2 linked regions of the Variovorax paradoxus genome follow. The protein of the gene in region 2 interacts with the protein of the main gene of each other region in a pairwise test. Links are inferred from orthologs where the notes say so. Each region holds a gene or a part of one and is shown on either strand. Other genes may lie near its edges.

What was found.
Region 1: the proteins of secD (region 2) and pheT interact in binary tests that used the Escherichia coli proteins (3 or more experiments, as listed by UniProt). The link is inferred for Variovorax paradoxus from one-to-one orthologs.

The regions. Positions count from the first base shown.
Region 1 is NZ_CP102931.1:4,307,602-4,310,693, reverse strand. It holds pheT (phenylalanine--tRNA ligase subunit beta), read left to right. Parts: upstream 1-371; coding sequence 372-2,813; downstream 2,814-3,092. Other genes in the region: NWF24_RS20330 (integration host factor subunit alpha), read left to right, coding at 2,819-3,092; pheS (phenylalanine--tRNA ligase subunit alpha), read left to right, coding at 1-333.
Region 2 is NZ_CP102931.1:7,142,415-7,150,340, forward strand. The notes cover bases 2,738-5,623. They hold secD (protein translocase subunit SecD), read left to right. Parts: upstream 2,738-3,181; coding sequence 3,182-5,065; downstream 5,066-5,623. Other genes in these bases: yajC (preprotein translocase subunit YajC), read left to right, coding at 2,760-3,092; secF (protein translocase subunit SecF), read left to right, coding at 5,084-5,623. Also shown: NWF24_RS33435 (indolepyruvate ferredoxin oxidoreductase family protein), read left to right, coding at 1-2,468; more of secF, read left to right, coding at 5,624-6,037; NWF24_RS33455 (DUF1631 domain-containing protein), read left to right, coding at 6,195-7,926. UniProt on the Escherichia coli protein: Part of the Sec protein translocase complex. Interacts with the SecYEG preprotein conducting channel. SecDF uses the proton motive force (PMF) to complete protein translocation after the ATP-dependent function of SecA.

The DNA.
Region 1 (3,092 bases), 2.8 Mb from region 2 along the record:
CTGAAGGTCGTCTTCACCGACTTCTGCCGCACCTTCTTCGAGCGCGATGACCTCGTGCTGCGCTTCCGCCCGAGCTTCTTCCCGTTCACCGAACCGAGCGCCGAGATCGACATCCAGTTCGCGAGCGGGCCGCTGGCCGGCCGCTGGCTCGAGGTGTCGGGCTCGGGCCAGGTGCATCCGAACGTGGTGCGCAACATGGGGCTCGACCCCGAACGCTACATCGGCTTCGCCTTCGGCATGGGCCCCGACCGGCTCACGATGCTGCGCTACGGCGTGAACGACCTGCGCCTCTTCTTCGACGGCGACCTGCGTTTTCTCTCGCAGTTCCAGTAAGCACCCCTCCATAGAAAAACCAGATCGAGATCGAAGAGATGCAATTCCCGGAATCCTGGCTGCGCGAGTTCTGCAACCCGCCCCTCGACAGCGCCGCACTGGCCGAAACGCTCACCATGGGTGGCTTCGAGGTCGAAGAGCGCCGACCGGTGGCGCCGCCTTTCACGCGCATCGTGGTCGGCGAAATCAAGGAAGCCGAGCAGCACCCGAATGCCGATCGCCTGCGCGTGTGCCAGGTCGACGCGGGGCAGGGCGCCTTGCTCAATATCGTGTGCGGCGCACCCAATGCGCGTGTCGGCATCAAGGTGCCGTGCGCACTCGTCGGCGCCGAACTGCCGCCGGGTGAAGACGGCAAGCCCTTCCTCATCAAGCTCGGCAAGCTGCGCGGCGTCGAGAGCCAGGGCATGCTGTGCTCGGCGCGCGAACTGGGCCTGAACGAAGACCACGGCGGCCTGCTCGAGCTCGATGCCAATGCGCCCATCGGCGCCGACGTACGCGACGTGCTCAAGCTCGACGACGCGCTGCTCACGCTCAAGCTCACTCCCAACCTGGCGCACGGCCTCAGCGTCTACGGCGTGGCGCGTGAACTCGCCGCGCTCACCGACGCGCCGCTCAAGACTCCTGCCATCGCGCCGGTGGCGACGTCTTTCGCCGACGTGCTGCCCGTCAAGGTCGAAGCCCCCGAACTCTGCGGCCGCTTCTCGGGTCGCATCGTGCGCGGCGTCAACACCAAGGTCGCGACGCCGGCATGGATGGTCGAGCGCCTTGCGCGCTGCGGCCAACGCAGTGTGACGCCGCTGGTCGACATCTCGAACTACGTGATGTTCGAATACGGCCAGCCCAGCCACATCTTCGACCTCGACAAGATCCACGGCGGCCTCACGGTGCGCTGGGGCAAGGCGGGCGAACAGCTCAAGCTGCTCAACGGCACGACCATCACCGTCGACGAGAAGGTCGGCGTGATCGCCGACGACCACGAAGTCGAATCGCTCGCCGGCATCATGGGAGGCGACGCCACCTCGGTGTCCGACGACACGCGCAACATCTATGTCGAGGCCGCGTTCTGGTGGCCCGAGGCTGTGCAAGGGCGTTCGCGTCGCTTCAACTTCTCGACCGATGCGGGCCACCGCTACGAGCGTGGCGTCGATCCGAGCCGCACTGTGCAAATCATCGAGCGCATCACGCAACTGATCGTCGAGATCTGCGGCGGCGAGGCCGGCAGGATGGACGACCAGACGCTGAGCGTGCCCGAGGCCGTACCCGTCACGCTGCGCGTCGAGCGTGCGGCGCGCGTGATCGGCATGCCGCTGACGCAGGCGCAATGCGCCGACGCGCTGAACCGTCTCGGCTTCACGATCACTGAAGGCGAGGGCACGTTGACTGTGACCCCGCCGCCGCACCGCTTCGACCTGCTGATCGAAGAAGACCTGATCGAGGAAGTCGCGCGTCTGATCGGCTTCAACAACCTGCCGACCACCGCGCCGCTCGCTCCCATCACCGCCCGCGTGCGGCCCGAGGCGCAGCGCAGCCGCTTTGCGGTGCGCCGCAGCGTCGCGGGGCTGGGCTATCAGGAAACGATCAACTTCAGTTTCGTCGAAGCGCATTGGGAGCAGGACCTCGCAGGCAATGCGAACCCGATCAAGCTGCTGAACCCCATCGCCAGCCAGATGAGCGTGATGCGCTCGTCGCTGCTGGGCTCGCTGCTGCAGGTGCTCAAGTTCAACCTCGACCGCAAGGCGCCTCGTGTGCGCGTGTTCGAAGTGGGCCGCGTGTTCATGCGCGACGACAGCGTTGCCACCACCGACAGCACCGTGCGCGGCGTGAACCAGCCGATGCGCGTGGCGGGCCTCGCCTGGGGCGACGCCAACGAGTCGCGCTGGGACGGCAAGCCGCAGCGCGTCGACTTCTACGACGTCAAGGGCGACGTCGAAGCACTGCTCGCGCCGCTGGTGCCCAGCTTCGAAGTGGCCGAGCATCCGGCCCTGCACCCGGGCCGTTCGGCGCGCGTGCTGGTTGGCGGCAAGGCCATCGGCTTCGTCGGCGAACTGCATCCGCGCTGGCGCCAGAAGTGGGACTTCGCACAGGCGCCCGTGTTGTTCGAACTCGACCTCGATGCCGTTACGGCGCGCCCCGTGCCGGTCGCACAGCCGGTGCCTAAGCACCAGGCTGTGGAGCGCGACCTTGCCGTGGTCGTGGCCGAAGCCGTTACGCACGATGCACTGGTGCAGGCCATTCGCTCGACGACGGTTGCGCAGGGACTGCTGCGCGACGTAACGCTGTTCGACATCTATCGCCCGCAGCCGCTGCGCGATGGTGCCGTGGCTGCGCCGGGCGCCTTGGCGCAAGGCGAGAAGAGCATGGCGGTTCGCCTCAGTTTCCAGAGCGACAACGCCACCCTGACGGACGAGCAGGTCGAGCCCGCGGTCCGTGCAATCGTCGAACAACTGGACGCCAAGCTCGGCGGCCGCTTGAGGGGATGATGAGAATGAACGCTGCCGAATTCACGCTCGAGGCTCTCGAAACGCCTGCGCTCACCAAGGCGCATCTGGCCGACCTGCTGTTCGAGCAGATCGGCCTGAACAAGCGCGAGTCCAAGGACATGGTCGAGGCGTTCTTCGAGCTCGTGGCCAGCAGTCTCGTCGAAGGCACGGACGTGAAGATCTCAGGCTTCGGCAACTTCCAGATCCGCGTGAAGGCGCCGCGGCCGGGCCGCAACCCGCGCACCGGCGAGGCCATTCCGATCGGCGAGCGCCGCGTGG
Region 2 (7,926 bases):
AGGGCGAGGTGCACGCGGCCGAGGGCTACTCCGGCGGCGAATGGTCGATGCCCAACCCGACCTCCCACACGCTGCTGCGCGCCAACGCCGACCTGAACCCGGCACTCATCGCCAAGGCCATTGCCACGCGACTCAGGAAGACCGGCCTGCTGGCCGCTGCCGGCGCCGACATGGCCGCGCGCATCGACGCGCAGCTCGCCATCCTCGAAGCCAAGGAGCGTTCGATGGTGGTGCAGCAGGCTTCCACCAGCGTGGTCGACGCCACGCGCCAGCCCTGGTTCTGCTCGGGCTGCCCGCACAACACCAGCACCGTGGTGCCCGAAGGCTCGCGCGCAATGGGCGGCATCGGCTGCCACTTCATGGCGACCTGGATGGACCGCTCCACCATCGGCTTCACGCAGATGGGCGGCGAGGGCGTGCCGTGGGTGGGCCAGCAGCCCTTCACGACCGACCAGCACATCTTCGCGAACCTGGGCGACGGCACGTACTTCCACAGCGGCCTGCTGGCTATTCGCCAGAGCATCGCGGCGGGCGTGAACATCACCTACAAGATCCTCTACAACGACGCGGTCGCCATGACGGGCGGCCAGCAGGTCGGCGAGCGGCCCGAAGGCCACTCGGTGCTGCAGATTGCCGAGAGCCTGCATGCGGAGGGCGCCAAGAAGGTCGTGATCGTCACCGACGAGCCCGAGAAGTACGAGGGCGTGAACATCCCCGGCGACCACGTGGCGGTGAAGCATCGCGACCTGCTCGACGACGTTCAGCGCGAGTTCCGCAAGATCCCCGGCACCACGGCCATCATCTACGACCAGACCTGCGCCACCGAGAAGCGCCGCCGCCGCAAGCGGGGCACGGCCGTCGATCCGGCCAAGCGCGTGGTCATCAATGAGCTGGTCTGCGAAGGCTGCGGCGACTGCAGCGTGCAGAGCAACTGCCTGAGCGTGGAGCCGCTGGAAACCGAATTCGGCCGCAAGCGCACCATCAACCAGAGCAGCTGCAACAAGGACATGAGCTGCCTGAAGGGCTTCTGCCCGAGCTTCGTGACGGTCGAAGGCGGCCAGCTCAAGAAGAAGAGCAAGAACAAGGCGGCCACGCCGGCCGAGTTCGGCCTGCTGCCCGAGCCCGCGATTCCGTCGCTGGTCGGCGGCAAGGTCTGGGGCGTGGTGGTGGCGGGCGTCGGCGGCACCGGCGTGATCACCATCGGCCAGCTGCTGGGCATGGCCGCGCACATCGAGGCCAAGGGCATCGTCACGCAGGACGCGGCCGGCCTTGCGCAAAAGGGCGGCGCCACCTGGAGCCACGTGCTCATCGGCGATACGCAGGACGACATTCGCACCACGCGCGTGGGCACCGCAGCGGCCGACCTGATCCTGGCCTGCGACCCGCTGGTCACGGTGAATGCCGAAACCATGGCGCGCATGCGCGAAGGGCGCACGCACGTGGCGCTCAACAGCCACAGCGCACCGACGGCCGCCTTCGTGCGCAACGCCAACTGGCAGAACCCCGAAGACGCCTGCGCAGCCGAGATCGCGCGCGCCGTGGGCATCGACGGCATGGGCACCTTCGACGCCGACGCCGCCGCGACCACGCTGATGGGCGACACCATCTACGTCAACCCGATGATCCTGGGCTACGCCTGGCAGAAGGGCTGGATCCCGCTGGAGCACGAGTCGCTGATGCGCGCCATCGAGCTGAACGCCGTGGCCGTCGAGAACAACAAGACGGCGTTCGAGTGGGGCCGCCAGGCGGCTGTGCGCCCGGAAGAACTGCAGAAGCGCGTGCGCCCGGGCCAGGTCATCGAGTTCAAGAAGCGCGAGTCGGTCGAGAGCCTCGTGGCGCGCCGCGTGGAGTTTCTGACCGGTTACCAGAACGCGGCCTATGCCGACGAATACCGGCAGTTCGTAGGCAAGGTGCAGCAGGCCGAATCGGCCACAGGCAAGAGCACGGCGCTGACCGAGGCGGTCGCGCGCTACCTGTTCAAGCTGATGGCATACAAGGACGAGTACGAAGTCGCCCGCCTGCACACCGACCGCACTTTCCTCGATCGCGTCGAGGGCATGTTCGAAGGTGACTACAAGCTCAACTACCACCTGGCTCCGCCGATCATCGCGAAGAAGAACTCCAAGGGGCAGCTGCAGAAGCAGAAGTTCGGCCCCTGGATGCTCACCGGCTTCAGGTTCCTCGCGAAGCTCAAGGGCCTGCGCGGCACGGCGCTCGACATCTTCGGCCGCACCGAAGAGCGCAAGACCGAGCGCGCACTGATCGGCGAATACCGCGCCAGCATCGAGGAGGTGATCGGCGCCCTGCGCGCCGACAACCACGCGCTGGCGCTGGAGATCGCCAGCCTGCCCGAGCAGGTCCGCGGCTACGGCCATGTGAAGGATCGCAACCTGGCGGCCGCCCGCACCCGCTGGAGCGAGTTGATGGCCAAGTGGCGCAATCCGCAGGCGCAGCGCGTGGCGGCCTGATTTTCAGGGCCGGTTGATCATGCAAAGGGCGCCCATGGGCGCCCTTTGCTATTGAAAACGTAGCAAAACACGATCAACCCGAATAGCAGGAAAGCCCTCCCCACCGCGCCGGATAAGCGCCCGGAGCGGTCATCCGCCCCGAATACAATGCCCGGTGCTGTGCGCGGCCAAGCCCCGCGAAGCTTTGATTTGCGGCCCGTTTCCCTTGTGGCCGCGAAGCCGCGAAGAGGCGGAATGACGGACCCCGGTCCGCGCTCCTCTCGTTTTCTCTTCCCTCTGCTGGAGACTCTCTTGTTCATTTCCTCTGCTTTCGCCCAGACCGCGCCCGCTGCAGCCGGCGGCGGTGACATGTTGTCTTCCCTCGGCAGCATGCTGCCCCTGGTGCTGATGTTCGTGGTGCTGTATTTCGTCATGATCCGGCCCCAGATGAAGCGCCAGAAGGAAGCCCGCGCCATGATCGAAGCCCTGGCCAAGGGCGACGAAGTCGCCACCGCCGGTGGCGTGCTCGGCAAGATCACCTCGCTGGGTGACCAGTACCTCGGCCTCGAGATCGCCAACGGCATCGAGATCAAGATCCAGCGCAGCGCCGTCGTGCAGGTCCTGCCCAAGGGCGCCGTCAAATAAAAGCGTGAGCCGAGCCTTGCGCTTTGCGGCGCAGGGCCCCATTTCACGCCGTGTTCCATTTCTGAAAAGCTTGTAAAAAGCGCCCTCTCATGAACCGTTACCCGGTCTGGAAGTACGCGATCATCGTGATCGTGTTGCTCGTGGGACTCGTCTACGCCCTGCCCAATTTCTTCGGTGAGGCGCCTGCAGTGCAGGTGTCGGCGGCCAAGTCCACCGTCAAGATCGATGCGGCTACCCAGGCCAAGGTCGAAGGGTTGCTCAAGACAGCGGGCCTCACGCCCGATCTGCTGAGCCTCGAACCCACCGCGGTGCGTGCGCGCTTTGCCACCACCGACGACCAGATCAAGGCACGTGACACGCTGCAGCAGGCGCTGGTGCCCGATGCGGACGACCCCTCTTACGTGGTGGCGCTGAACCTGGTGTCGCGCTCGCCCTCGTGGCTGACCGCGCTGCACGCCTTCCCGATGTACCTGGGCCTCGACCTGCGCGGCGGCGTCGACTTCCTGTTGCAGGTCGACATGCGCGGCGTGCTCGACAAGAAGGCCGAGTCCTTCGCCGGCGACATCCGCATGGGCCTGCGCGAAAAGAAGGTGCGCGGCAGCGCCGTGAACCGCAACGGCCAGACCGTCGAGATCACGCTGCGCGACGCCGACAGCGTGGAAACCGCCCGGCGCCTGATCCAGGACCAGATGCCCGACCTCACCACGGTCGAGAGCCAGCAGGGCTCCGAATGGCGCATCGTGGCCAGCATCAAGCCCGAAGCTGCCCGCCGCATCCAGGACGCCGCGCTCAAGCAGAACGTGACCACGCTGCACAACCGGATCAACGAACTCGGCGTGGCCGAGCCGGTGATCCAGCAGCAGGGCATCGACCGCATCGTCGTGCAACTGCCCGGCATGCAGGACCCGGCCCAGGCCAAGCGGATCATCGGCCGCACCGCCACGCTCGAAATGCGCCTGGTGGACGAAAGCGCCGAAGGCCGCTCAGCCGAACTGAACGGCGGCCCGGTGCCCTTCGGTTCCGAGAAATTTCTCGACCGCTCGGGCCGTCCGGTGATCGTGAAGAAGCAGGTGCTGGTCACCGGCGAAAACCTCACCGACGCGCAGCCCGGCTTCGACCAGCAGAGCAACCAGCCCAAGGTCGACCTGACCATGGACTCCAAGGGCGGCACCATCATGCGTGACGTCAGCCGCGAGAACTACAAGAAGCGCATGGCCATGCTGATCTTCGAGAAGGGCAAGGGCGAAGTGCTCACGGCCCCGTCGATCAACGGCGAGCTGGGCAATCGCTTCCAGGTGTCGGGCTCGATGACCGTGGCCGAAGCCAACGACCTCGCGCTGCTGCTGCGCGCCGGCTCGCTGGCCGCGCCGATGGAAATCATCCAGGAACGCACCATTGGCCCGACGCAGGGCGCGGAGAACATCAAGAAGGGCTTCGACAGCGTGATGTACGGCTTCGCCGCGATCATGGTGTTCATGTGCATCTACTACGCGCTGTTCGGCCTGTTCTCGTCGATCGCGCTGGCCGTCAACCTGATGCTGCTGGTGGCCATTCTCTCGATCCTGCAGGCCACGCTCACGCTGCCGGGCATCGCGGCCATGGCGCTTGCCATCGGCGTGGCCATCGACTCCAACGTGCTGATCAACGAGCGCGTGCGCGAAGAGCTACGCAACGGGGCGTCGCCGCAGGCGGCCATCCATGCAGGCTACGAACGCGCCTGGGGCACCATCCTCGACTCCAACGTGACCACGCTGATCGCGGGCATCGCGTTGCTGGCCTTCGGTTCGGGACCGGTGCGCGGCTTCGCGGTGGTGCACTGCATCGGCATCGTCACCTCGATGTTCTCGGCGGTGTTCTTCTCGCGCGGCCTCGTGAACTTCTGGTACGGCCAGAAGAAGAAGCTCAAGACAGTGTCCATCGGCACGGTCTGGCGCCCCAAGACCGACGGCGCTGCCGTGGCCGAAACGAAGTAAGAGGCAGAAGAGACAGTCATGGAATTCTTCCGCATCCACAAGACCATCCCGTTCATGCGCCACGCGTTGGTGCTGAACATCGTTTCCTTCGTCACCTTCGCGCTGGCGGTGTTCTTCCTGCTCCACCGCGGGCTGCACCTGTCGGTGGAGTTCACCGGCGGCACGGTGATGGAAGTCGCCTACACGCAGTCGGCCGACGTCGGCAAGGTCCGCGAAATCGTCGGCACGCTGGGCTACACCGAAGTGCAGGTGCAGAGCTTCGGCAAGTCGGTGCAGATCCGCCTGCCCGTGAAGAAGGGCGCAACTTCCGCCCAGCAGAGCGCCGAGGTGATGACCGCGCTGAAGGCGGCCGAGCCGACGGTGGAGCTGCGCAGCAACGAATTCGTCGGCCCGCAGGTCGGCGACGAGCTCACCACCAACGGCCTGAAGGCCCTGGCCATGGTGGTCGTCGGCATCATGATCTACCTGGCGTTTCGCTTCGAATGGAAGTTTGCGCTGGCTACCGTGCTGGCCAACCTGCACGACGTGGTGATCATCCTGGGCTTCTTCGCCTTCTTCCAGTGGGAGTTCTCGCTGGCGGTGCTGGCGGCGGTGCTGGCGGTGCTGGGGTACTCGGTGAACGAGTCGGTCGTGATCTTCGACCGGATCCGCGAGAACTTCCGCCGCTACCGGAAGATGTCGACCACCGAGATCATCGACAACGCGATCACCTCGACCATCAGCCGGACCATCATCACCCACGGCTCCACCCAGCTGGTGGTGCTGTCGATGTTCTTCTTCGGCGGCCCGACCCTGCATTACTTTGCGCTGGCCCTGACCATCGGCATCTGCTTCGGCATCTACTCGTCGGCCTTCGTGGCGGCGGCAATCGCCATGTGGCTCGGCGTGAAGCGCGAAGACCTGATCAAGGGCGGCCCGGCCAAGCGCGATGGCGAGTCCGAAGACGACCCGAACGCCGGCGCCGTGGTCTGACGGATACTTCGGGGTTCAACAAAGCGGTGGCGGCAGCGCTGCCACCGCGGTTTGCAGGCAACGCCGGGCACTCTCCACACTTGTGCGGTAGCGCTTCCCGATGCAAGCTCGCGGTTGTTGCCGATGAATCGATTACCCAGGCCTTTCCGACTTTTCAATGAGCATTGCGCGGTCCGCCTCTTCCCTGCAGCTCGCACGCGAGACGCGTGAGCGTTTCGTATTGGCCACGGAAGGCGCCATTGCGCCGCTGGCCCGCGCGATCCGGGACCGGCTGACATCGCTGTCCTCCGAGGCCGGCACAGCCCGCGCCATGCAGGAAAACCGCGACGACTTCGTCGCATTCCAGGGACAGGCCACGCAGTGGGTGACGCTCGCGCAGACCGGCTGGCGCAAGGCGCTGGGCGCCGGCTCCGGCAGTCCGTCGACCCTGCCTTCGGCGCTGCGGCTCGAGCTGATCGGCGACGAAGTGGTGGAAAGCAACATCCTCTCCTCGCGCCTCGCGCAGCTGATTCACGACAAAGCCAGCTTCGAACTCAGCGACCTGCGCCTGCGCATCCAGCACCTCGAAGGCACCACCGAACTCGATTCCAAGGACGTGCTCAAGCCCGAGACGCTCGCCAAGCTGCTGGTCGAGCAATGGCTGGCGGTCGGCCTGAGCCGGGGGCTCTGGACCCGCGTGCAGGACACAGTGCAGCAGGGTCTGGTCGAGGTGGTCGTCAAGGCCTACGAGAGTGCCAATGCCTATCTGATCGCCAACGGCGTGATGCAGGAGATCGACCTCAAGAGCTTCGTCCGTCGCACTGGCAGTGCGGGGGGCGGCGGTGGCAGCGGCGGCGGATCGGGCGCCGCGCCTGTGGACAGCGGCATGTCCTCCGGCGGACCCCACAGCGCGCAGCGGCCTGGTTATGGATTCGGAGGGCAGCAGGCGTCCGTGCCGTCGACCGTGGCTGCGGCGCCCGCGTCGACCACCGGCGGCTCGCCGCTTTCGATCGCGCGGCAGCGTGCGCAGACCGCTCTGCTGAGCCTCAAGCGCTTCGTGACCGCACGTATCGGTGGCGAGGCGGGCGGTTCCGCCGGGCAGTTCCAGACTGCAGGCGCGGAAGGGCGCGCCACGGGTGGTAGCGGCCAACCGGGCCAGGGCGGCGGCATTGCGGCGCCCCGCGTGTTCTCCCGGACCTTCGCCGGCGCCATCGCCGACGCCGAGGTCGCCTACCGGATGGCGGCTACGCAGTACATGGACGGCGCGGCCGAACAGGCCACGCTGATCCAGCAGACGGCAGTCGACCTGCGCCGGCGCAGCACCGAGCTCAAGAAGCGCGCGCCCACCACGGCTGACAAGGCCACGGTCGAGATCGTGGCGCTGATGTTCCAGGCCATCCTGGCCGAGGAGCGCATTCCGTTCTCGGCGCGCGTCTGGTTCGCGCGCCTGCAGATGCCGGTGCTGCGCGTGGCCATTGCCGAGCCCGAGTTCTTCGGAACCCTGCAGCACCCCGCGCGCATGCTGATCGACCGCATGGGCTCGTGCGTCATGGGCTTCGACGCGGCCGCCATCACTGGCAGCGCGCTGGAGGGCGAGATCCGCCGCGTGGTGCAGGTGATCGAGCAATACCCCGAAACCGGCCAGCGCGTGTTCAAGCTGGTGTTCGACGAGTTCGTCGCCTTCCTCAACCGCTACCTGACGCAGAGCGACACCACGCAGCGCGTGATGAGCGTGGCACAGCAGGTCGAGCAGAAGGAAACAATGGCGATCCAGTACACCATCGAGTTGCGCAAGATGCTCAACGACATGCCGGTGCGCGACGAGATCCGCGAGTTTCTCTTCAAGATCTGGGCCGAGGTGCTGGCCATTGCCGCGCTGCGCTACGGCGCGCAGGGCGAGCAGACCGTCA